Regions from separate parts of the Pseudosulfitobacter pseudonitzschiae genome, predicted to be linked through region 3. Evidence: riboswitches for the same ligand, from Rfam matches in the RefSeq annotation. Region 3 holds a riboswitch; each other region holds the start of a gene.
The links. Region 3 has a riboswitch for cobalamin ahead of nrdH (glutaredoxin-like protein NrdH). Riboswitches for the same ligand answer to the same signal wherever they lie in the genome.
Positions count from the first base shown of each region.

Region 1: linked by a shared signal. The riboswitch ahead of SULPSESMR1_RS04890 (TonB-dependent receptor plug domain-containing protein) and the one ahead of nrdH (glutaredoxin-like protein NrdH) in region 3 are both predicted to bind cobalamin.
Region 2: linked by a shared signal. The riboswitch ahead of SULPSESMR1_RS09670 (hypothetical protein) and the one ahead of nrdH (glutaredoxin-like protein NrdH) in region 3 are both predicted to bind cobalamin.
Region 4: linked by a shared signal. The riboswitch ahead of SULPSESMR1_RS13840 (energy-coupling factor ABC transporter permease) and the one ahead of nrdH (glutaredoxin-like protein NrdH) in region 3 are both predicted to bind cobalamin.

Region 1 covers NZ_CP022415.1:1,013,216-1,018,950, reverse strand. The annotation lists gene SULPSESMR1_RS04910 (nitrate reductase) at 1-31, shown strand, start outside; gene SULPSESMR1_RS04905 (glycosyl transferase family protein) at 28-987, shown strand; gene cysG (siroheme synthase CysG) at 997-2,376, shown strand; gene SULPSESMR1_RS04895 (DUF2312 domain-containing protein) at 2,443-2,706, opposite strand; cobalamin riboswitch at 2,853-3,056, shown strand; gene SULPSESMR1_RS04890 (TonB-dependent receptor plug domain-containing protein) at 3,194-5,032, shown strand; gene SULPSESMR1_RS04885 (ABC transporter substrate-binding protein) at 4,983-5,735, shown strand, end outside.
Region 2 covers NZ_CP022415.1:1,996,170-2,001,904, reverse strand. The annotation lists gene SULPSESMR1_RS09675 (ATP-dependent helicase) at 34-2,445, shown strand; cobalamin riboswitch at 2,517-2,713, shown strand; gene SULPSESMR1_RS09670 (hypothetical protein) at 2,821-3,105, shown strand; gene SULPSESMR1_RS09665 (DUF1127 domain-containing protein) at 3,637-3,987, opposite strand; gene SULPSESMR1_RS09660 (Mrp/NBP35 family ATP-binding protein) at 4,100-5,176, shown strand.
Region 3 covers NZ_CP022416.1:284,754-290,488, forward strand. The annotation lists gene SULPSESMR1_RS18955 (TRAP transporter small permease) at 1-388, shown strand, start outside; gene SULPSESMR1_RS18960 (TRAP transporter large permease) at 393-1,670, shown strand; gene SULPSESMR1_RS18965 (L-idonate 5-dehydrogenase) at 1,680-2,726, shown strand; gene SULPSESMR1_RS18970 (Ldh family oxidoreductase) at 2,737-3,792, shown strand; cobalamin riboswitch at 3,942-4,133, shown strand; gene nrdH (glutaredoxin-like protein NrdH) at 4,227-4,448, shown strand; gene nrdI (class Ib ribonucleoside-diphosphate reductase assembly flavoprotein NrdI) at 4,463-4,879, shown strand; gene nrdE (class 1b ribonucleoside-diphosphate reductase subunit alpha) at 4,948-5,735, shown strand, end outside.
Region 4 covers NZ_CP022415.1:2,803,684-2,809,418, forward strand. The annotation lists gene SULPSESMR1_RS13820 (cobalamin biosynthesis protein) at 1-248, shown strand, start outside; gene cobM (precorrin-4 C(11)-methyltransferase) at 245-1,039, shown strand; gene SULPSESMR1_RS13830 (cobyrinate a,c-diamide synthase) at 1,032-2,087, shown strand; gene cobA (uroporphyrinogen-III C-methyltransferase) at 2,087-2,806, shown strand; cobalamin riboswitch at 2,849-3,031, shown strand; gene SULPSESMR1_RS13840 (energy-coupling factor ABC transporter permease) at 3,088-3,765, shown strand; gene cobF (precorrin-6A synthase (deacetylating)) at 3,816-4,583, shown strand; partial or broken gene SULPSESMR1_RS13850 (IS3 family transposase) at 4,595-4,819, opposite strand; gene SULPSESMR1_RS25425 (Hint domain-containing protein) at 4,882-5,735, opposite strand, start outside.

The DNA of each region.
Region 1 (5,735 bases), on a different replicon from region 3:
CGCAGCCCAGCGCGTCGAGGCGGCAGAATGACCCTTGCGCCCTATGTTGCCATCCTCGGGCGCGGTCAAGGCCGCGCGCGGTCTCTGACACAGGCCGAGGCTGAGGCCGCGATTGCGCTGATCCTGTCAGGGAACGCAGCCCCCGAAGCCATCGGCGCCCTTTTGATGCTGATGCGGATGAAGGGGGAAACCGCCGAAGAAATAGCAGGACTGACAGCCGGTGCGCGGGCGTCCCTGCCCCGTTGGGCGGGTGCGGCCCCCGCGATCGACTGGCCATCCTATGCCGCCGGACGCACCCGTGGTCAGCCGTGGTTTCTGGCGGCGGCCAAGCTGGTGGCGCAGGCGGGCCATCCGGTCCTGTTGCATGGCTGGAATTCGCATCAGGCCACAGGTGCAAGCGTGCGCGCGGCGCTGCCCGACGTCGGGATCGCACAGGTAGCTTGGACCGAAGCGCCCGACGCCTTGGCGCAGAGCGGTATCGCATATGTCCCGCTGGCGGGTATTTCACCCGCTCTGATGGATCTGCTGCGCTTGCGTGATGTGCTGGGTTTGCGATCGTGCATCAACACCGTGCTGCGTATGCTGAACCCCGGCAGCGCTCCGATTGCGGTGCAGGGTGTTTTTCACCCCTCATACCGCGAATTGCAGCGCGATGCGTCCTTGCTGCTGAACCAGCCCTGCTTGCGCGTGCTGAAGGGCGGCGGGGGCGAATTCGAACATCATCCCACCAAAGACATCACCTTGCACGGATTGCACAACGGCGCGATATGGGAGGGTCAGACCGGCACCGCGCTGACCGGCCACCTGCGCCTGTCCGAAACCGACAGCCGCTTGTCGGATGTCTGGAACGGCACCGTACAAGACGAATTTGCCACTGCGATCATCACCAGCACGGCGGCGCTCGTGCTTGGTGCCTGCGGGCGTGCCGACGCAAACCACTTGGCACTGGACCTTTGGGCCCGCCGCCACCACGCCAAAGCCGCCTAGAGGATCATCATGCACAGCTTTCCAATGTTTATCCGCACCACCAACCGCCGCGTTGTCATTGCAGGCGGCGGCGAACAGGCCGCACAAAAGGCGCGCCTGATGTTGAAAACCGACGCGCGGCTGGTGCTGCTTGCGCCTGATCTGGATGCTGAGCTGGCTGATCTGGTCGCAACAGGCGTCGCGGTACAGGATGCGGCGCCAGTTACCCCGCGCAGTTTTGCCGACGCCGCACTGGTGTTCATCGCCACGGGCTGCCCCGGACTGGATGCGGCCCTGCATGCGCTGGCCAAACAGGCGGACGCGCAGGTCAACGTCGTTGACCAGCCGTCCTTGTGCGACATGACCACACCATCACTGGTCGACCGCGATCCCGTGGTCGTGGCAATCGGCACCGAAGGAACGGCGCCCGTGCTGGCCCGCCGGATCAAGACCGAAGTCGAACAGATGCTGGACCCGCGCCTTGGCACCTTTGCCGCACTAGCGGGCCGTTTGCGCGGCGCGGTGGCCGCACAGATCCCGAAAACCGACCGCCGCGCCTTTTGGCGTTGGGCCTTTGCCGACGCCCCTTGGCAATTGCACAAAACCGGACAGGAACGCGCCGCTGCCGACCTGCTGAAGCAGACGGTTTCCACACGCGACGTGCCTGCGCAGCAAGGCCATATCGCACTGGTCGGCGCAGGCCCCGGTGCACGCGATCTGCTAACCTTGCGCGCCGTTCAACGCCTGCAAGAGGCCGACGTGATCTTTTATGATCGGCTTGTCGATCCACAGGTGCTGGAACTGGCCCGCCGCGACGCCGAGCGCGTTTTTGTCGGCAAAACCGTGGGCGCGCACCTGTGGCCGCAAGACCGGATTTGCGCGCTGATCGTTGCCGAAGCAGCCAAAGGCCGCCGCGTTGTGCGTCTGAAATCCGGTGATCCAGGCATATTCGGCCGCGCGACCGAGGAACTTAATGCCGCCCGTGTTGCACATATTCCGGTCGAAGTTGTACCGGGTGTGACTGCGGCGAGTGCAGCGGCGGCAATCATGGGTCAATCGCTGACGGAACGCAGACAGACCGATACACTGGTCCTGACCACCGGACGCCACTGCGAAGACGATGACGAAACGACAGACTGGGCGCGCCACGCTCTGCCGGGCACAACTTTGGTGTTCTACATGGGCGTGGGGGCTGCGCAGAAAATCCGACACTCTTTGCTGGCACAGGGCATCGCGCGCAGAACAAAAATCACCATCGCCGCAGATGTCAGCAAATCAAACCAGCGTATCGTGTCCACGACGCTCGCCGATCTGCCAGAGGATCTGGACCAGAGCGGTATTACCGGCAATGCGCTGGTGATGCTGCGGATTGCATCCCAGCCCGCACAGGCGATCGCTCAAATCGCATGACTGCGACAAGCGATACTGGCAACAGGGCAAGGGCGTGCAGGGCGCAACTGCGCCCCGCGACTTGCGTCAGGACATTCCCAGCGCTTCTTTGTACATCTCAAGAACCGCTTCTTCTTCGGCAATGTCGTCAGGCTCGCGCTTGCGCAGGGCGATGACCTTGCGGATCACCTTGGTGTCGTAACCGCGCCCTTTGGCTTCGGCCATCACCTCTTTTTGCTGCTCGGCAATATCTTTTTTCTCGGCGTCCAGACGTTCGATCCGCTCGATGAACTGGCGCAGTTCGTCTGCTGTTACGCGGTAGCTGTCGGGGTTGGTGGCAGTGTCGGTCATGGGGCGCGTCCTTCATTCGGGGCCAATCGGGGCTTGTCTGGCAAGACCCAACCGTTATCGTCCCGACTTGCCGCCTGCAAGACAACTTTGACGCACCACTCTGCCGCAAGGTCGTTTTCGCGTCTTGATCGGCAGCGATGCACAGGCTAAGCCACCCCTACTTTGGTTCGGCGGGGTAACCCGTCGTTAAAGGGAACGCGGTGCGGGAAACCATCCCCAAATCCGTGACTGCCCCCGCAACTGTAAGCGGTGAGCGCGACCGTCATATGCCACTGGGGGGTCACCCTCGGGAAGGCACGGCCCCGCATCGACCCGCAAGTCAGGAGACCTGCCAAAGCGATCACCCGGATACGAACGCGGGGGGCGTGCGTGTCGGCGGCCTGACCGCTTTGGTGGCGTTTCACCGGCGGAAGGCGCTTCAACCTTTCCCATTCCGACGACCAAGGGCCGCCCGCAACAGGCCCGTCCGTAAGGGGACACGACTTTTATGAAACACCTGCTTGCTTCGGCATCCGTACTGGCACTGGCCACCCTGCCACGCGCCGCAATCGCCCAAGACGATGCTTTTGATCTGGGCACCATCACGGTATCGGCCAGCCAGACGCCGGTCGAGACTTCGCGCACCGGCACCGTGGTCGAGATTGTCGATCAGGAGACGATCGAGAACAGCACAAGTATTCGCGTGGCCGATACGCTGGACACACTGCCGGGCATTTCGCTGTCAGGCAACGGCGGTTTGGGCACCGCGTCGACATTGCGCATTCGCGGGCTGCCTGCGCGCTATGTACCCGTATATATCGACGGCATCGATATGACAGACCCCTCCGGCACGCAAACCTCCTTTGGTTTCGGGCCACTCACCACTGCAGGCATCGGCAGCATCGAAGTGTTGAAAGGGTCCCAATCGGCGCTTTACGGCTCCGAAGCGATTGGCGGGGTCATCAATATCTCGACCCTGCGCGCGACGGAGAACGGCACACAGTTGCGCTACAACTTCGAGGCAGGCAGCTATAACACCTTTGCCAGCAGCTTTGGCGTGGCAACCAAATCAGATCGCGGCGAACTGGCCTTTACCATCAGCCATGTCAGCACCGACGGATTTTCAGCCGCAGATGAAAACGACGGCAATACCGAAGCAGACGGATACAAGGGCACAACGCTGATCCTGACGGGGGCCTATCAGGCGACCGAACAGGTGAAGCTGGGCTTTGCGCTGAATTATATCGACAGCGAAACCGATCAGGACGGTTTTCCGGCGCCCGCCTTTACTCTGACTGATACAGCAAATCAGGAATTTGCCACCCGCTTGGGGGCACGGATCTATGCCGAGATCGAGTCAGGTGCAGTCGATCACACCCTGTCGCTGGCCTATTCCGAGATCAACCGCGATTACCCCGTCGGTACCACCAACGCATTCAGCGGCGAACGCACCGAGCTTTCGTACAAGGGCGTCACGCAGGCGGGTGCGGTCGATCTGGCCTTTGGTGCCAGCTATTCCGAAGAAAAATTCGCAGCCGACGCAGTGACCGGCACCTACCGGATCGCCTCGGTCTTTGGCGAGGCGCAATATGCCGTGTCCAATGACATCGACCTCAGCTTTGCGCTGCGCCACGATGACCATTCGACCTTTGGCGGATTCACAACCGGCCGGCTGGCGGCGAACTGGCGCGTCTCCGCAAACACCACATTGCGTGCGGCCATCGGGACGGGTTTCCGCGCGCCATCGCTGTATGAACTGTTTGGCCCCTTCGGAAGCCCTACGCTGGAACAAGAAGAAAGCCGCAGCGCCGAATTCGGCGTCGAACACCGTTTTGTCAACAACGCCGTGGTCAAGGCAACGGTCTTTTACACCGAGATCGACAACCTGATCGATTTCGCGGGCGCCGGTTATACTCAGGTTCCGGGCACCTCGACATCCAAAGGGGTCGAACTGTCGGGCCGGGTTGCACTGGGTGCGGGGACCGATCTGTTCGGGTCCTACACCTTTACCGACGCCACAGGCGCCAACGGCGCCCAACTTGTCCGCGTGCCCAAGCATGACTTTGTTCTGGGGGTCGAGGCCGATCTGACTGACAAATTGTCGGGCCAGTTGGTGGTGAACCACGTCGCGGGTCGCGCCAATGAAAGCGATTTTAGCACATTCCCCGCAACGCCGGTCCCGATGGCTGACTACACCGTGATCAACGCCTCGGCGACCTATGATTTCAGCGACACCACCCAAGGATACATGCGTCTGGAGAACCTGACCAACGAGCAATACCAGACCTCACTCGGCTATGGCACTTCGGACCGTGCTGTGTACTTTGGCGTCCGTGCGTCGTTCTGATCTGATAACATCGGTTGCGGCGCTGCTGTTCAGCGCCGCAACCGCCTTGGCCGGCACCCCGCAACGGGTGGTGTCGATCAACCTGTGCACCGATCAACTGGCGCTGTTGCTGGCATCCCCCGGACAATTGGTGTCGGTCACGCGGCTGTCGCACGAGGATACAGATTCGGTGATGGGCGAACAGGCCCGCGCCCTGCCCGCCAACGGGTCAGGCGCCGAAGAAGTCTATCTGCTCAAACCCGATCTGGTGCTGGCGGGCACCTTTACCTCGATGGCCACGATTTCCATGCTGCGCAATCTGGGCATCGAAGTGGTGCAATTCGCCCCTGCCCGTGCGCTGTCCGATGTGCCCGAGCGTCTGGCGCAAATGGGCGAGGCCCTGGGCCGCGAAGCCGAGGCCCGCGCGATGATCAACCATTTCAATGCCGAGTTAGCGGCCCTGTCCGTGGCCCCTGCGCACCGCCCACGCGCGGCGCTGACCTATGTGAACAATTACTCCTCGGGCCGCCATTCGCTGGCCGGTGACGTGCTCTATGCCGCCGGTTTCGACAATGTCGCCGAAGAGGCAGGCCTTGGGTCGGTCGGGGTGCTGCCGCTGGAGCAACTGGTGTTGCTGGCCCCCGATGTCATTATTCAGGGCCGCAACTATCCCGGTGCCGCGCGCGCCGAAGACAATCTTGATCACCCCGCCCTGTCATCGCTG
Region 2 (5,735 bases), on a different replicon from region 3:
TTCTTAATGTGCGTTCCGATTTATGTAGGGGGGATGAGCAATTTCGATGAAATGGACGCCTTCGAGGGCGCTTCGCTGTCCGCACGCGCGATGGCCGCGCGCCCGCAACCCTATCTGGACGGTCTGAATCCGGCCCAACGTGCCGCAGTTGAACAGATGGACGGCCCCGTGCTGATGCTGGCGGGGGCAGGCACCGGCAAGACCCGCGCGCTGACCGCGCGAATCGTGCATCTGCTGATGATGGGTCGTGCGCGCCCTAACGAAGTGCTGGCGGTGACCTTTACCAACAAGGCCGCGCGCGAGATGAAGAACCGCGTGGGCCAGATGCTGGGCCAGCAGATCGAGGGGATGCCCTGGCTGGGCACCTTCCACGCGATCTGCGTCAAGCTGTTGCGGCGGCATGCGGAACTGGTGGGGTTGAAGTCGAACTTTACGATTCTGGACAGAGATGACCAGCTGCGCTTGCTGAAACAACTGGTCAGCGCGTCGGGCATCGACGACAAACGCTGGCCCGCGCGGCAACTGGCCGGTGTCATCGATGCGTGGAAAAACCGCGCTCTGACACCCGACAAGATTCCGGCAGCGGATGCGGGGGCCTATAACCACAAAGGCGTAGAGCTTTATGCCCAATACCAGCGTCGCCTGATCGACCTGAACGCCACCGATTTCGGTGATCTGCTGTTGCACATGGTCACGATCTTTCAAAAGCACCCCGACGTGTTGGAGCAATACCAGCGTTGGTTCCGCTACATCCTTGTGGACGAATACCAAGATACCAACGTCGCCCAATACCTGTGGCTGCGGCTGCTGGCAGGTGGGCACAAAAACATCTGTTGCGTGGGTGACGACGACCAGTCGATCTATGGCTGGCGCGGCGCCGAGGTGGGCAATATCCTGCGGTTCGAAAAGGATTTTCCGGGCGCGCATGTTGTCCGGCTGGAACAGAACTACCGCTCGACCCCGCATATTCTGGCCGCCGCTTCCGGCGTGATCGCAGGTAATGCGAACCGTCTGGGCAAGGAATTGTGGACGGAAGAGACCGAAGGCGAACTGGTCCGTCTGATCGGCCATTGGGACGGCGAGGAAGAGGCCCGCTGGATCGGTGAAGAGATCGAGGCCGCACAGCGCGGCACACGCGGTTTGCGGGCGATGAACCTCGACGAAATGGCCATCCTCGTGCGCGCCTCGCACCAGATGCGTGCCTTCGAGGATCGGTTCCTGACCATCGGTCTGCCCTACCGCGTCATCGGCGGCCCGCGTTTCTACGAGCGTTTGGAGATCCGCGACGCGATGGCCTATTTCCGCATCGTGGTGTCCAACGACAACGACCTCGCGTTCGAGCGGATCGTGAACACCCCCAAGCGCGGACTGGGCGACAAGGCACAGCAGACCATCCAGATCACCGCGCGCGCCAACGGCGTCAACCTGGTCGAAGGGGCGCGGCTGGCGGTCGAGCAGGGGTTGATCAAGGGCAAGGGCGGGACCGAGCTCCGCAAGCTGGTCGAGGGGATCGACCGTTGGTCTGCCATGATGCGCGCCAGTGGCACCCGGATCATGGACGACGACGACAGCGTGGTGGACACGGAAACCGACACGCCGCCCGACTACAACCATATCGAACTGGCCGAAATCATCCTCGACGACAGCGGCTATACCGCCCACTGGCAGAACGACAAGACGCCCGAAGCGGCGGGGCGTCTGGAAAACCTCAAGGAACTGATCAACCAGCTGCACAACTTCGAGAACCTTCAGGGGTTTCTGGAACACGTCAGCCTGATCATGGACAACGAACAAGAGGGCGAGGGCGCCAAGGTCAGCATAATGACCCTGCACGCGGCCAAAGGTCTTGAATTCCCGATGGTCTTTCTGCCGGGTTGGGAGGACGGTCTGTTCCCCTCGCAACGCTCGATGGACGAAAGCGGGGTCAAGGGACTGGAGGAAGAGCGCCGCCTTGCCTATGTCGGCATCACCCGTGCCGAAGAAGTCTGCACAATTTCCTTCGTGTCCAACCGGTTCGTCTTTGGGCAATGGCAATCGGCGCTGCCGTCACGGTTCATCGACGAATTGCCATCGGATCACGTGGACGTTCTGACCCCGCCGGGCCTGCACGGTGGCAACTACGGCGCTGCCGGTATGGCGGGTGTCAAATCCCGTCTGCACGAGGCCGCAGCCGAGGCGAACGTCTATAATTCGCCCGGATGGCGGCGGTTGCAGGCGCGCAGCCAGGACCGGTCGGTCAGCCAGCCACGCGAAACCCGCAACACCACAATCGACGCCAGTGCGGTCAGCAGCTTTACCGTGGGCGAACGGGTATTCCATCAAAAGTTCGGCTATGGCGCGGTGGTGGGGATCGAGGGCGACAAGCTGGAGATCGACTTTGAAAAGGCGGGAACCAAGAAGGTCGTGTCGAAATTCATCACCGGCACGGACGACATTCCGTTTTGATCCCTGCCTGCGGGCGCGTCTGAAATGATCGCCCGCAACCGCCTTTGCGCTTGCTGTGCGCAGGCCGCCCGCCTAGTCTGAACATCCAAGGTGCCGCCCACGGGCGGAGAATTGGGAAGCCGGTGAAATGCCGGCGCTGCCCCCGCAACGGTGAGGGTGGGATGTGATTGGCAATACCACTGGGGAATACCCTTCGGGAAGGTGTCAGTCGCGGGCCGCAAGGCCACCCGCCCCAAGCCCGGAAACCAGCCTTGGATGTACGTGAATCGCGGGTGGCGATGGAAGCGGCTGTGTACGGGCGCGTCCCCGTGCTGCCCTTCCTAAGCTGTCCGCACAACTCAATACGTCACGGGGCGTGGCGGGAAAGGGCGACAGATGTTTTCAAGGATCGTGGCAGGGCTTGCCGATCTGGATAATGCCGGTTGTGGTGCCACCTCTGACGGGGCTGCCGCGGCACGGGCGGGGTTTCTGGAATGGGTGTTTACCCTGCCGCAAGATGTGCGGCCCGGACAAGCGGCGCGTGACGTGCTGGCCGGTTGGGATGATGACAATCCCGGCCCTGCAGTCAGCGCATTTCTGGACCACATCCATGCGGCAACACGCTATGTGCCTACGCCTCATCGGCGTGGCGGTGCTGCGGGTCGGCGGCAGATGCACTGACGCTGCCCGCGCGCGTTTCGACGATAAAACCGGCAATACATAAAAAAACGGCGGCCCCGGGAGGATGGGACCGCCGCCTTTGCAATTGTCGGGACCAGGGAGGAGGAGAGGCCCGACAATTATAGGGTGCGACGACACCTGGGAGGAGGGACCGCCGCGCTGTTTCACCACCGGGCCAGGGAGGAGGAGAGGCCAGGTGGCGATCTATATCCCCGTTTGATCGGGGTAGAAGGTGCGACGACACCTGGGAGGAGGGGCCGCCGCCTTGTTCACCACCAGGTCAGGGAGGAGGAAAGACCCGAATGGCGATCTGTGCCCCCGTTTGACCGGGGTATCTTGTGCGGCGACACCTGAGGGAGGAGCGGTGTCGCCGCGTTAGTCACTGCGCAGGTCAGGGAGGAGGAGAGACCCTGCAGCGATGTCGTATCCCCGTTTGATCGGGGAAAAAGTGCGGCGGCATCAGGGAGGAGGAGAGATACCGCCGCGTTGTGACGGACATTTCCGGGAGGAGGTGGAAATGTCCGAACTCTATTATTTGTCGCCGTAGGCTGCTTCTGTCGCAATCCGGCGGATGTGTGAGCGGTGCAGGCCGAGATCAGCGAGATCGCGATCACCCAAGCTTGCCAGCTCGTTAAATGTTTTGCGGTAGACAGCGCGTTTTGCCTGGCGTTCAGCTGCGGCGTCCAGAATGCGGGCAGTTGTTGCCAGCAGGCGCTCGGTCAAGCTGCTGTATGTTGTTGCGGTCTGATTCAGGTAGGCCATGTTCTTCGGTGCCTCGGATGTGTGTTTGATGTTCGTTTGCGTTCGTCTTGCAATGAATTTAGCGTAATGCTGCGCTTGCACAATAGACGTATCAACAATGCTGCCATGCAGCAAATGCATAGGGAACGCTGACCTATTTTTGCAAACTGCCCAAGGCTTGTGCAGGTCTGCCGATAGGGGTTGCACATGCGGCCCCAAGTGCCACAACAATGGCTCCGAACAGAGGTTACACATGACACTTACTCCCGATCTGATTTCCGCCGCGCTGAAACGAGTCGCCCTGCCTGATGGTGGCGACCTCGTCAGCAACGATTTGATTCGTGCCATCCAGATCGACGGAAGCGCCGTGCGCTTTGTCATCGAGGCACCGACACCCGAGGCCGCACAAGCGATGGGCCCTGTGCGCGATGCAGCCCAGGCCGCTGTGGCCGCCGTGCCGGGAGTAGAAAGCGTGCAAGTGGCGCTCACCGCCCACGGACCTGCTGCAAAACCGTCCACACCGCCACCCAGCCTGAAAATCGGGGGTCACCCCAAACCGCAGGCCGGTCCGACAAAACCCTCCGGCGTCCAGCGTATTCTGGCCATCGGCTCGGGCAAAGGCGGCGTCGGAAAATCCACCATCTCATCGAACCTGGCCGTGGCGCTGGCCAAACAGGGCCGCAAGGTTGGCCTGCTGGACGCGGATATCTACGGCCCTTCGCAGCCGCGCATGATGGGGGTAAACAAACGCCCCGCATCGCCCGACGGCAAAACCATCATTCCGTTGCACGCACATGGCGTCACTCTGATGTCCATCGGTTTCATGATGGAAGAGGGCAAGGCCGTCGTCTGGCGCGGTCCGATGCTGATGGGGGCCTTGCAGCAAATGCTGGGGCAGGTGCAATGGGGCGAGTTGGACGTGCTGATTGTCGATCTGCCACCCGGCACCGGCGATGTGCAACTGACCCTGTGTACCAAATCCGAACTGACCGGTGCCATCGTGGTCAGCACGCCGCAGGATGTGGCATTGATCGACGCGCGCAAGGCGCTGGATATGTTCAAGACGCTGAAAACGCCGGTATTGGGTCTGATCGAGAATATGTCGATGTTTATCTGCCCGGATTGTGGCGCCCAGCACGAGATTTTCGGGACAGGGGGCGTGGCCACCGAAGCCGACAAGATGGGCGTGCCCTTGCTTGGGGCCTTGCCGATTGATCTGGAAACGCGACTGGCGGGCGACAACGGCACGCCCGTGGCCGCAGGCGACGGTCCGATGGCACAGGCCTATGCCCGTATCGCCAAGGGGCTGATCGACGGCGGCATGGCCTGATCCCGAACCTCGCCACCGTACAGTTTTCTACACTATATGTACAAACCGCGCCCGGCGCTTGGTGCCGATTTCCCTTTTACCCGACCAAGGCGCGCAAGTTCCGGGATTTCATGGGAACAGCATGCGCGTACACGGGCATTGTGGGAAATCATGGGACGTTTTCATGAATTTGACCTGAAAAACCGAATCACAGGGCTGTGACCCGGGTATTTGGAATTGATTCCGCCGCCGTTTGGCAAAACCGTTTGAGAACGTAACGGAAACATGGAATACCACCTGCTTCTGTGGGTAAGTTTTTTGGGAATTCATGGGTCCGTAGTTTGTGGAGCATGGCTGCACTAGATATTGTGGTATAGCCTTTGAATTAAACAAATTAAGCCAAAATCCGCCGATATTTACCCACAATATGTTGTGCGCAACATCTCGTTCGAACCACAGTTAGTGGCTCTGTCCCATAAAAAACTATTGCCGCCCATGATTTCCCATGCCATCAATTGTTCATCGGATGAGATCGAGACAAGGGGCACCAAACGACCCCACGCAGACAAACAAGACTCTA
Region 3 (5,735 bases):
CGGCAGCTCGCCGGTCTGGACCGAAGAGCTGACCCGCTTTGCGCTGCTCTATATGATCGCCTTTGGTGCGGGCCTGTCGTTTCGCACCGGTGATCTGGTGAACGTCGATGTGGTCAGCGAGGCGCTGCCCGGCGGTCTGCCGAGGTTCCTGCGCTTTTTCGCCGCCGCGGCGACTGCCGGTCTGGCATTGGTGTTGCTGATGCCTGCGTGGAAATACGTCAGCATCGGCCGGATGCAGACGGCGCCCGCGCTGGGTATCCGTATGGACTATGCGCATTTGACGATGTTCGTTTTGCTGGCGGGTCTTGCGCTGTTTGCGGTGTTGCGCTGCGTGGCCATGTTGGCCGGTGCCGAAGACGGCACACCCCAAAAATCCGACGAGGAGTAATCTCGTGGCCGTTACCATTCTTCTTGTCGTCTTTGTCTTTGGTTTGACGGTGGGCATTCCCGTGGCCATCACCCTTGGTCTGTCTTCGCTGGCCTATCTGGCCTATGTCGGCATCCCCGTCGTGGTGATGCCGCAAAAGATGTATGCGGGCATGGACGTGTTTGTTCTGCTGTCGATCCCCGGCTTTATCCTTGCGGGGAACCTGATGAACCGTGGCGGGATCACCAACCGGATCATCCGCTTTGCCAACGCGCTGGTGGGATGGATCAGGGGCGGTCTGGGCCTGACCAATATCGCCGCTTCGATGTTGTTTGGTGGCATCACCGGCACCGCCGTAGCTGATGCGGCGTCAATCGGCGGGGTGATGATTCCGGGGATGAAAAAGGCCGGTTATCCGGCAGATTTTTCGGCGGCGGTCACGGCTGCGTCGTCCACTGTGGGGCCAATCATTCCGCCGTCGGTGCCGATGATTATCGTGGGCGCGCTGTCGGGGATTTCGGTGGGCAAGATGTTCCTTGCCGGTGCTATTCCGGGCATCCTGATGGGCCTGTCCATGATGGTGACCTGCTATATTATTTCTGTGCGCAAAGGGTTTCCACACCAACCGTGGCAAGGCTTTGGCGAGGTGGTCCGCTCGCTTGGGGGGGCTGTGTGGGCGCTGGCGATGACGTTCCTGATCATCTACGGGCTGTTGTCTGGCCTTGCCACGCCAACGGAAACCGCCGTTGTGGCCAGCGTCTATGCGTTCCTTGTGGGCGCGTTCATCTACCGCGAGCTGCCAATCCGCGCGGTGCCCCGTATCGTCGTGGACAGCGCCGTGTCGGCGGCGGGTATCCTTGCGCTGGTGGGTTTTGCCAACGTCTTTGGCTGGATTCTGGTGTCGGAACGTATTCCACAGGCCATTGCCAATGGCGTTCTGTCGATCACTGACAACAAATTTCTGGTGCTGCTGTTAATCAATATCCTGCTGCTGTGCGTCGGCATGTTTCTGGAAACCATCGCCGCGCTGATCATTCTGTTCGTGCCGCTGCTGGCGCTGTCGAATGCGGTGGGCATTGACCCGCTGCACTTTGCCACCGTCGCTGTGCTGAACCTGATGATAGGGCTGACCACGCCGCCTGTGGGTGTCTGTCTGTTTGTCTGCGCGGGCATCGCACGGCTGCCACTGGCACCGGTGATCGTGGCGATTATGCCGTTTTTGCTAACCAACATCCTTGTGTTGTTGGCTGTCACTTATATTCCGGCGCTGGCCACGTGGCTGCCGTCTGTCCTCATACCCTAGGAGCCTGTCATGGAAGCCCGAGTTTGCCGCCTGTATGGTGAGAACGACATTCGCATCGAAACCGCAACTGTGGCTGATCCCGGCCCGGGTGAGGTGCTGTTGGCCCTTGCTGCGGGGGGCATCTGCGGGTCGGATCTGCATTATTACCAGCATGGCGGCTTTGGTCCGATCCGTGTGCGCGAACCGATCATTCTGGGACATGAGGCATCGGGCACCGTGGTTGCCGTGGGGCCGGATGTGACGGGTCTTGCAGCCGGAAATGCGGTTGCGATCAATCCCAGCCGTCCATGTGGTAAATGCGAATATTGCCACAAGGGTCTGCCGGTGCATTGCCTTGAAATGCGTTTTAACGGATCGGCCATGCGGATGCCGCATGAACAGGGGCTTTTCCGCGATCATATCGTGGTCGAAGCACGCCAATGTGTGCCGGTTGGTGTTGGCGTCAGCCTGAACGAAGCCGCCTGCGCCGAGCCGCTGGCCGTTTGTCTGCACGCACGCAACCGCGCCGGTGATTTGCAGGACGCGCGCGTGCTGGTGACAGGGGCGGGGCCAATCGGCACGCTTTGCGCCGCTGTTGCAATCGAGGCCGGTGCCGCCGAGGTTGTTGTGACCGACCTGCAAGACTTTACGCTGGAGGTTGCCCGCCGCATGGGTGCCACGCGCACCGTGAACGTGGCCACCAACGCCGCCGATCTGGATGTCTATGCCGAGGGCAAAGGGTATTTCGACGTAGCCTTTGAATGCTCGGCCGCGGCCCCCGCGATCAAATCCGCGATCACCTGCCTGCGCCCGCAGGGGCGTTTGGTGCAAGTTGGTGTTTCGGGTGACGTTCCGGTGCCGCTGAACATGCTTGTGGGCAAGGAAATCTCGTATTGCGGCACCCAGCGGTTCGACACCGAATTTGCCGATGCGGTTAACATGATCTCGGAGCAGCGCATCGACGTCACGCCGATCATCACCGGCACCTATCCGCTGGACCGCGCCATCGAAGCCTTTGAGGCGGCTGGAAACCGGTCTGGCGCGGTGAAAGTTCAACTCAGCTTTTCCAACACATAAGGGCACCGATATGAACACAGCGACATTCAAACGTGACGATCTTTTCAATCTGGCCCTGACCCTGCTGACCAATGCGGGGCTGGAACCGGCCAAAGCCGAAGTGGTCGCCGAATTGTTGGTGCAGACCGATGAGTTGGGCGTGACCACGCACGGCACGTCGATGGTGCCCTATTACCTGCCCGAGCTGAAGGCGGGGATGATGACCTCGGAGGGCAGCTATGAGGTGGTGCAAGACCGCAAAGTGACGATGGTTTGGGATGGCACCTATCTGCCCGGTCACTGGCTGATGCAGCAGGCACTGGATGTGTGCATGGCGCGCGCGACCGAGTTCGGGATGGCGGCCCTGTCGATGCGGCGCGCGCACCATATCGGGTGTCTGTCGACGCTGACGCGCATTGCGGCAGATCGCGGTTTTGTGTGCTATATCGCCACCTCTGATCCGTCAGGCAAATGGGTGGCCCCCTATGGCGGGACCGAACCGCTGCTGACGCCGAACCCTTGGGCCATCGGTTATCCATCGCGCGAGCATCCGGTTCTGATCGACACCTGCGCGTCGATCACCACGGTGTCCAAAGTGCGCGAGCTGATCAACACCGGCGTCCAATTCGCCCATCCTTGGATGCTGGATGCGGCGGGCAATGCCACGACCGATCCCAATGTGATCAACGCCGATCTGCGCGGCAGCATCCAGCCGGTGGGGGGCAGCGATCATGGTCATAAGGGCTTTGGTCTGGCGTTGATGGTCGAGATGCTGTCGCAGGGATTGTCGGGCCACGGTCGCGCCGAAGAACCCGAACGTTGGGGCGGCAATGTGTTTTTGCAGGTCATGGACCCCGAAGCATTTGCCGGAAAAGAGGCGTTTGAACGCGAGGTTTCGCACCTGAACGATCTTTGCCGCGCAAACCGCCCGCTTGACGCTGCCCGCCCCGTCCGCGTTCCCGGCGACCGCGCCAGCGCGGCGCTGAAAGCAGCCCAAGGGGGCACAGTGCGCTTGCCACAAGAAGTCTTTGCGCGCCTTGAACAAAGCGCCGCAGAATATGGCGTGTCAATGCCGTCGATGTGCTGAGGCCCTTTGACGGATCAGGCTGCAAAAGCCCCGTACCCACGAGAATAGAAAGCGACAAGAGCGGCTGAAAAAGCGGCCCTTTAAATTTTGTCCACAGGTAATTCGCGGCGCGCGGGTATCTACATGTTGACATCTGCCCCCCATGACACCCAAAATGATGTTGCTTTGGTTCCGGCGATTCATCTCGTCGGTGAAAAGGGAAGCCGGTTAAAATCCGGCGCTGCCCCCGCAACTGTAAGCGGCAAGTCGACGTCCGATACCACTGGTGCAGCCGCATCGGGAAGGCGGGCCAAGACGTTCGAGCCGCAAGTCAGGAGACCTGCCAAAGCATGAAAGATGACGCCGTGGCGGAGGGCCCGGACGCGCAATCGGGCACGAAGGTGTCTGTTTTCGTGTCCCCTCCGTTCGGGTTTAAACCACAAAGGGACAGCCAAATGACCATCACCGTCTATTCCAAACCGGCCTGCGTTCAATGCACCGCCACCACCCGAGCGCTTGAGGCGCGGGGGATTGCGTTTTCCGTGATCGACCTGACCGAAGACGCCGCCGCGATGGAAGTGGTGCAAGGGCTGGGTTACCGGCAGGCACCTGTGGTTGTGGCCGGCGACGATCATTGGGCCGGTTTCCGCCCCGACAAAATCAGCGCAATGATCTAGGGCAGGCGGAGCCGGTGGGGGGACTGATCTATTTCTCGTCGCGGTCCGAAAACACGCGTCGTTTTATTGATCGCACGGGGCTGGCGGCCCTGCGGATTCCGGTGGATGACGCGGATGCGATGCCTGTGTCCGACGGCCCCTTTGTGCTGGTCACACCCACCTTTGCCGACGGGCAGGGGCGGGGTGCGGTGCCCAAACAGGTGATCCGCTTTTTGAATATCGCACACAATCGTGCGCTGTTGCGCGGGGTTATCGCCTCGGGCAACCGGAATTTCGGTGCCACCTATGCAATGGCCGGTGATGTGATCGCCGCCAAATGCGCGGTGCCGGTGCTGTATCGTTTTGAACTGGCGGGAACCGACGGGGATGTCGACCGCGTGACACATGGATTGGACAGGTTTTGGAAAACGCAACTCTCGACCGCGAGCTGACCGACAGCGCGCCCGCACGGGCGGTGCCTTTGGAATGGCAGGGGCTGGATTATCACGCGCTGAACGCGATGCTGAACCTGTACGACGACAACGGGCACATCCGGTTTGACGCCGACCGCATGGCCGCGCGGCAGTATTTCTTGCAGCATGTGAACCAGAACACCGTGTTCTTTCATTCGCTGGACGAAAAGCTGGATTATCTGGTGGCCGAAGGGTTCTACGAAGACAGCGTGCTGACCCAATATGACCGTCCGTTCTTGCACCGCATCTGGGCGGCGGCCTTTGCCAAGAAGTTCCGCTTTTCGACGTTTCTGGGCGCGTTCAAATATTACACCAGCTACACGCTGAAAACGCTGGACGGAAAACGGTACCTTGAACGGTTCGAGGACCGTGTGGTGATGGTGGCGCTGGCCTTGGCGCGTGGCAGTGAAGACGATGCCATGCGTTTGATGGAAGAGATTATCGACGGGCGTTTCCAACCCGCGACGCCGACGTTTCTGAACGCGGGCAAGGCGCAGCGCGGCGAGCTGATTTCGTGTTTTCTGCTGCGGCTTGAGGACAATATGGAAAGCATCGGGCGCGGGATCAATTCGGCGCTGCAACTGTCGAAGCGCGGTGGTGGCGTAGCGTTGATGCTGACGAATATCCGCGAACACGGCGCGCCGATCAAAGGCATCGAAAATCAGTCTTCGGGTGTGATTCCGGTGATGAAGCTGCTGGAAGACAGTTTTTCCTATGCCAACCAGCTGGGCGCACGACAGGGGGCGGGGGCGGTTTACATGAACGCGCACCATCCCGACATTTTGCGGTTCCTGGACACCAAACGCGAGAATGCGGACGAGAAAATCCGCATCAA
Region 4 (5,735 bases), on a different replicon from region 3:
ACCACGATGCCCTGCGGGCGCTGGTGGCAGAATTGCAGGTGCCGTTGCACGCCGTGCCGCAGGCCACGCTGGCTGCGCAATCCACCCCTACCCTATCCCCCGCGGCCCAAGCGGCCCGTAATACCGGCAGCGTGGCCGAAGCCGCCGCACTGGCCGCAGCCGGTTCGGGCGCGCATCTGCTGGCACCGCGCCACATCTCGACCGACCGCATGGCAACCTGTGCCGTGGCAAAAGGAACACTGACATGACAATACACTTCATCGGCGCCGGCCCCGGCGCGCCCGATCTTCTGACATTGCGAGGGCGCGATCTGATCACTGCCTGCCCTGTCTGTCTTTATGCGGGGTCGCTGGTGCCCGACGCCATCCTAAGCCACTGCCCACCCGATGCGCGGGTGGTGAACACCGCCGCGATGGATCTGGATGCGATCATCGCCGAAATGCAGCAGGCCGATGCGGCGGGGCAGGATGTGGCGCGGCTGCACTCGGGCGACCTGTCGGTCTGGTCGGCCATGGGTGAACAACTGCGTCGCCTGCGCGCGCTCAATATCCCCGTCAGCGTGACACCGGGCGTACCGTCTTTTGCCGCCGCTGCGGCGGCGCTGGGGGCGGAACTGACCCTGCCGGAACTGGCGCAATCGGTGGTTCTGACGCGCACATCAGGGCGCGCCTCGGCCATGCCAAAGGGTGAGACGCTGGAGAATTTCGCAGCTACCGGCGCCACGCTGGCCATCCACCTGTCAATCCAGAATCTGGACCATGTGACCGGAACACTTATCCCCGCCTATGGCGCAGATTGCCCTGTTGCCATCGTCTATCGCGCCAGCTGGCCGGATGAGCGCATTCTACGCGGCAAACTTGGCGACATCACGGCACAGCTTGATCCTGCCATCACACGCACCGCCCTGATCCTTGTCGGTCCGGCCCTCGGCGGTGAGAGTTTTGCCGAAAGCTGTCTGTACTCTGCGTCCTATGACCGCCGCTATCGCCCCCTTGATGCCGCAAGCCCGTGGGCAGACTGGAGCCACGGCGATGACTGACGCCCCCGGACTGCTGATTTCCGCCCCCGCATCCGGCACAGGAAAAACGACTGTAATGCTGGGCCTTCTGCGCGCTCTCGCGCAAGACGGGCTGACGGTGCAGGCGTTCAAGTCGGGGCCGGATTACATCGATCCGGCCTTTCACCGCGCCGCAAGCGGGCGCATGTCGTTCAACATCGACACATGGACAATGGGTGCGGGCCTGCTGGGTGCCATTGCGGCGCAGGCGACTGGCGCGGACATCTGCATCGCAGAGGGGTCGATGGGGCTGTATGACAGCGTTGCCACACGCGGCCAAAGCGGCTTTGGCGCCAGCGCAGAAACCGCCGCGTTGATGGGATGGCCCGTTGTGCTGGTGGTGGATGTCAGCGGACAGGCACAATCGGCGGCGGCTGTGACCTTGGGGTTCAAACTTTACAATCCCGACCTGCCCTTTGCGGGTGTCATCCTCAATCGGGTCGCCTCGGCGCGGCACGAACGGCTGGCACGGCTGGGTATGGAAAAGGCAGGGCTAACCGTGTTCGGCGCGCTGCCCCGACAGGGTGATCTGACACTGCCCGAACGCCATCTGGGGCTGGTGCAGGCGGCAGAACATCCCGATCTTGTGTGGTTGCCCGGCGGTTATCCCGAACTGCACGCGGGCCGTCTGGCCGCAGCACAAACCTTTGCCAAAGGATTGCGCGAACACGCCAGAACGCGGCCCGTGCATGGCGAGTGCGGCGGCTATATGGCGCTGGGTCAGGCGTTGATCGACAAGGAAGGCAACCGGCACCGGATGGCAGGCCTGCTGGGTCTTGTCAGCAGCTACGAAACCCGCAAATTTCACCTTGGATACCGTCAGGCCACCCTGCGTGCCGCCATGGCGGGACATGCGAAGGGTGCGCGTTTGCGCGGGCACGAATTCCACTACTCGACCATCATCGAACAGCCCGACACACCGCTTGCCGATGTGGCCGATGCCGACGGCGTTCCGGTCCCCGAAACCGGATCGTGCCGAGGTACTGTGACGGGTACGTTTTTCCACCTTGTGACGGCGGAGCAGGATTGATGGCAGGTTTTGTCAGTTTTGTCGGCTCAGGTCCGGGAGACCCCGAACTCCTGACGCTAAAAGCCGTGAACCGGCTGAAACAGGCGGATGCCGTGCTGTTCGACGATTTGTCATCGGGTCCGATACTGGCACATGCACGCGCCGGTGCCGATCTGGTGAGCGTGGGCAAACGGGCGGGGCGCGCCTCGCCCAAACAGGATCATGTCAGCCGGTTGTTGCTGGAATATGCACAAACTGACCAGCGTGTCGTGCGGCTGAAATCCGGCGATAGTGGAATCTTTGGCAGGCTTGAGGAAGAACTGGGGGCCCTGCGCGAGGCGGGCATCCCCTATGAGATTATTCCGGGCGTGCCCTCAGCCATAGCCGCCGCTGCCGCAGCGGGCATTCCCCTGACCCGCAGACTGACCGCGCGGCGTGTGCAATTCGTCACGGGCCATGACATCAGCGGACAGCTTCCGCAGGATCTGAACCTGCCCGCCCTGACCGATCCGACAGCGACAACCGTTGTTTTTATGGGTAAACGCACCTTTCCCGAACTCTACCGCCTGCTGAACGCGCACGGACTGTCCGCCGACACGCCCGCCCTTCTGGCTGAGGATGTATCGGGGCCACAACAACGCCTGACACGCTGCAGCATCGCTGCCTTGGCCGACAGGCTGGAAAACACAATCTCGGATGCACCCGCGCTGGTGCTTTATGGTCCACTGGCCGTGTTTTAACCTTTGGGACAAGGGATTTATCGTTGCCGCGAGTGCGCAACTGTCCTAGGATCAGCGCACGGTGTCGCGTAACAGCGACTTAAAAGGGAACCAAGTGAAACGCTTGGACTGCCCCCGCAACTGTAAGCGGCGAGCGCGCGGGAAACACCACTGGCCACCCGGCTGGGAAGGTCCCAAGCGCCCCGACCCGCAAGTCAGGAGACCTGCCGTAAAACCACAGGGCCTAGTGCCTATTACATATCCATCGCCGCCGGAGGGGCGGCCACATAAGGACGGTTATAATGCATATCGAACCCGGCGTCGTAGATGGCGCCAAAATGGTCTTTGCCTATGGAACGGCAGCGGCTGCAGCCGGTTATTCCGCGAAACTTGTCGCTGCGGATTTGGCCCGAAACGACCTTCCAACCTTTGTCATCCGCACGGTGCTTGCCACCGCCGGCGTGTTCGTCTTCTTCGAGGTCCTTCCACATTTCGCGGTGGGTGTATCCGAAGTTCACCTGATACTGGGCACCACGCTGTTCTTGCTGCTGGGGGCTGCCCCGTCTGCCATCGGTCTGGCGCTTGGCCTGCTGGTCCAGGGCATGTTCTTTGCCCCGACCGACCTGCCGATGTATTTCGTAAACGTCACCACACTGCTGGTGCCGCTGTTTGCCATCGACGCACTGGCCGGACGGGTTGTTCCAAAGGACACGGCCTATGTGGATCTGTCGTATACCCATGTGCTGAAAATGTCGGGTGTCTATCAGGGCGGTATCGTGGCTTGGGTCGCCTTCTGGGCAATCTACGGCCAAGGCGCAGGCGCGGACAATCTAAATGCCGTCTGGACCTTTGGCGCGGCCTATATGCTGGTTATTCTGGTCGAACCGCTTGTCGATCTGGCTGTGCTGGCGGCCGCCAAGACCCTGCATAAGGGCAAAGGGTGGGGAATTTTTACCGATCGCCTTTATTACGCCGCATAACTGAATAGAATCAAGCACTTCCGGGTCCGGCAATGGGCCCGGATTTTTTTATGGATAACGATATGCTCAAAGATCTGTGGCTGATTGGTATCGGGACAGGTAGTCTGGGCCACCTTACGGCTGAGGGCGCGCAGGCGTTAAAGGATGCTGCTATCATCCTCGTCCCGCAAAAAGGGGACGGGAAGACCGACCTTGCCGAGATTCGTCACCGAATTATCGCTGCCAGTGATACAACGGCGAAGGTGATCGGCTTTGAATACCCGGTGCGCGACCTTGAACAGCCTTATCTAGACGGCGTCGACGCATGGCATGACGATATCGCACGACGTTGGCAGGCGGCTCTGGCGAGCACACAAGTGTCCGGGCCGGTTGCCATGCTCGTGTGGGGCGATCCTGCCCTATACGACAGCACAATCCGGATCGCAGCCCGGTTGGCACCGCAGCCGTCGGTGCGTGTGGTGCCGGGGATTAGTGCCATTCAAGCGCTCACAGCAGCCCATACTCTGCCTTTGAACACCATCAATGGCGTTGTGGCTATCACCACAGGGCGCCGTTTGCGCAACGCGGGCTGGCCAGAGGGAGCTGAGACGGTCGTTGTCATGCTGGACGGGGAGTGCAGCTTTACCCGTCTGCCGCCTGAAGGGCTGATGATCTGGTGGGGTGCATTTCTGGGCATGGAAGAACAAATACTAGATCATGGCTTAGTACAGGATGTAGCAGATCGGATCATTTCCACCCGTCAACTCGCTAGAAATGAACACGGGTGGATTATGGATATTTATATTTTGCGAAGGGATTACGTTCAGAACGCAGCGTAATGGGAAGGGGTCTCCTCCTTGAAAAGAGGGTTCTCTCGCCAACGCCGGTCATTCTCTTGGACGAGGCACATATCCTCTTTTGACACCACGTCCGTGTCTCGATATATGGTGATCCACTTGTTCAGCGTCGACATGCCGACACCGAGATCATCAGCCACCTGCTTTCGCTTCGGCCCATAGGTCAGCGCGACGCGCACCGCATCTTGCAGGAATTCATTCGTCCGCTTCAGTCCCATAGTTCGTCTCCTTTGTTGCAGCAAATACTATCAAAGGAGCGGCATCAAACCGCGACTGGCCCCTACAGCCGACACTGAGCAGCAGGAGTAACGAGTGGTTTGCCATTCTTAACATGGCGCATCGCCAGATTGCGCCCCATTCGTCCATTGGCGAGATAGCGGGCTGCGGGTGGTGAGATTTTGGCATCTTTCAGTTCGGGAAAGAGATTAAGAATCTCTTCGCGTGCTTCGTTGCTGACAGATTTCAAAGCTTCCGGCCCCGTGTACAAGCTTTCCGTTTCTGCTCCGTTCGAATAAACCACCTCATGCTGATCAAACAGCATATGGTAATACTTGAAGCTTGTAATATCTTTCGCGACCTCAATTCCGTCGATTTCACACAACTGCTTTGCCGCTATCAAAACCTCATCGGCGCCGAACATTCGGCGGGCGATTTTGGAACGCACCAGGACTCGGTGCTGCGGCGATACCAACAGGTCGGTAATGGGGGAGCAATCTCCCAGCGTGCCTGCCTTAATGCGGATAGGGTTTAGATTAGGTGCAGAAGCAATATCTGCCTGCGAAAGTTCCCGTGCGCCAATCCAGCGAATGGGCCGAAAGCCGTGGTCAAGGGTTGCAACCAAATCGCCGATCCGGAGAGCTTCGATTGGGCGCTCGCCCTTTTGTGTCAGAATCATTGTGCCTTCGGCAAAGCAAATCAACAATGTTCCGGCATCGGCAACGTAGTTCACCAGTGGCTTGCTGGTACTGTCCAGATTCAAGCTTCTGTTCGACGTACCTATCCACGTCGGATTGCCATTGATCATGAAGAAATCATGATCACTCACCGAAGAAGGATTTTCGCCCGAGCTGGACGGCACTACCTGCACCCAGCCAGTATCGGGATGGAAAAACTCCCAACTGTCATCCGCATTGT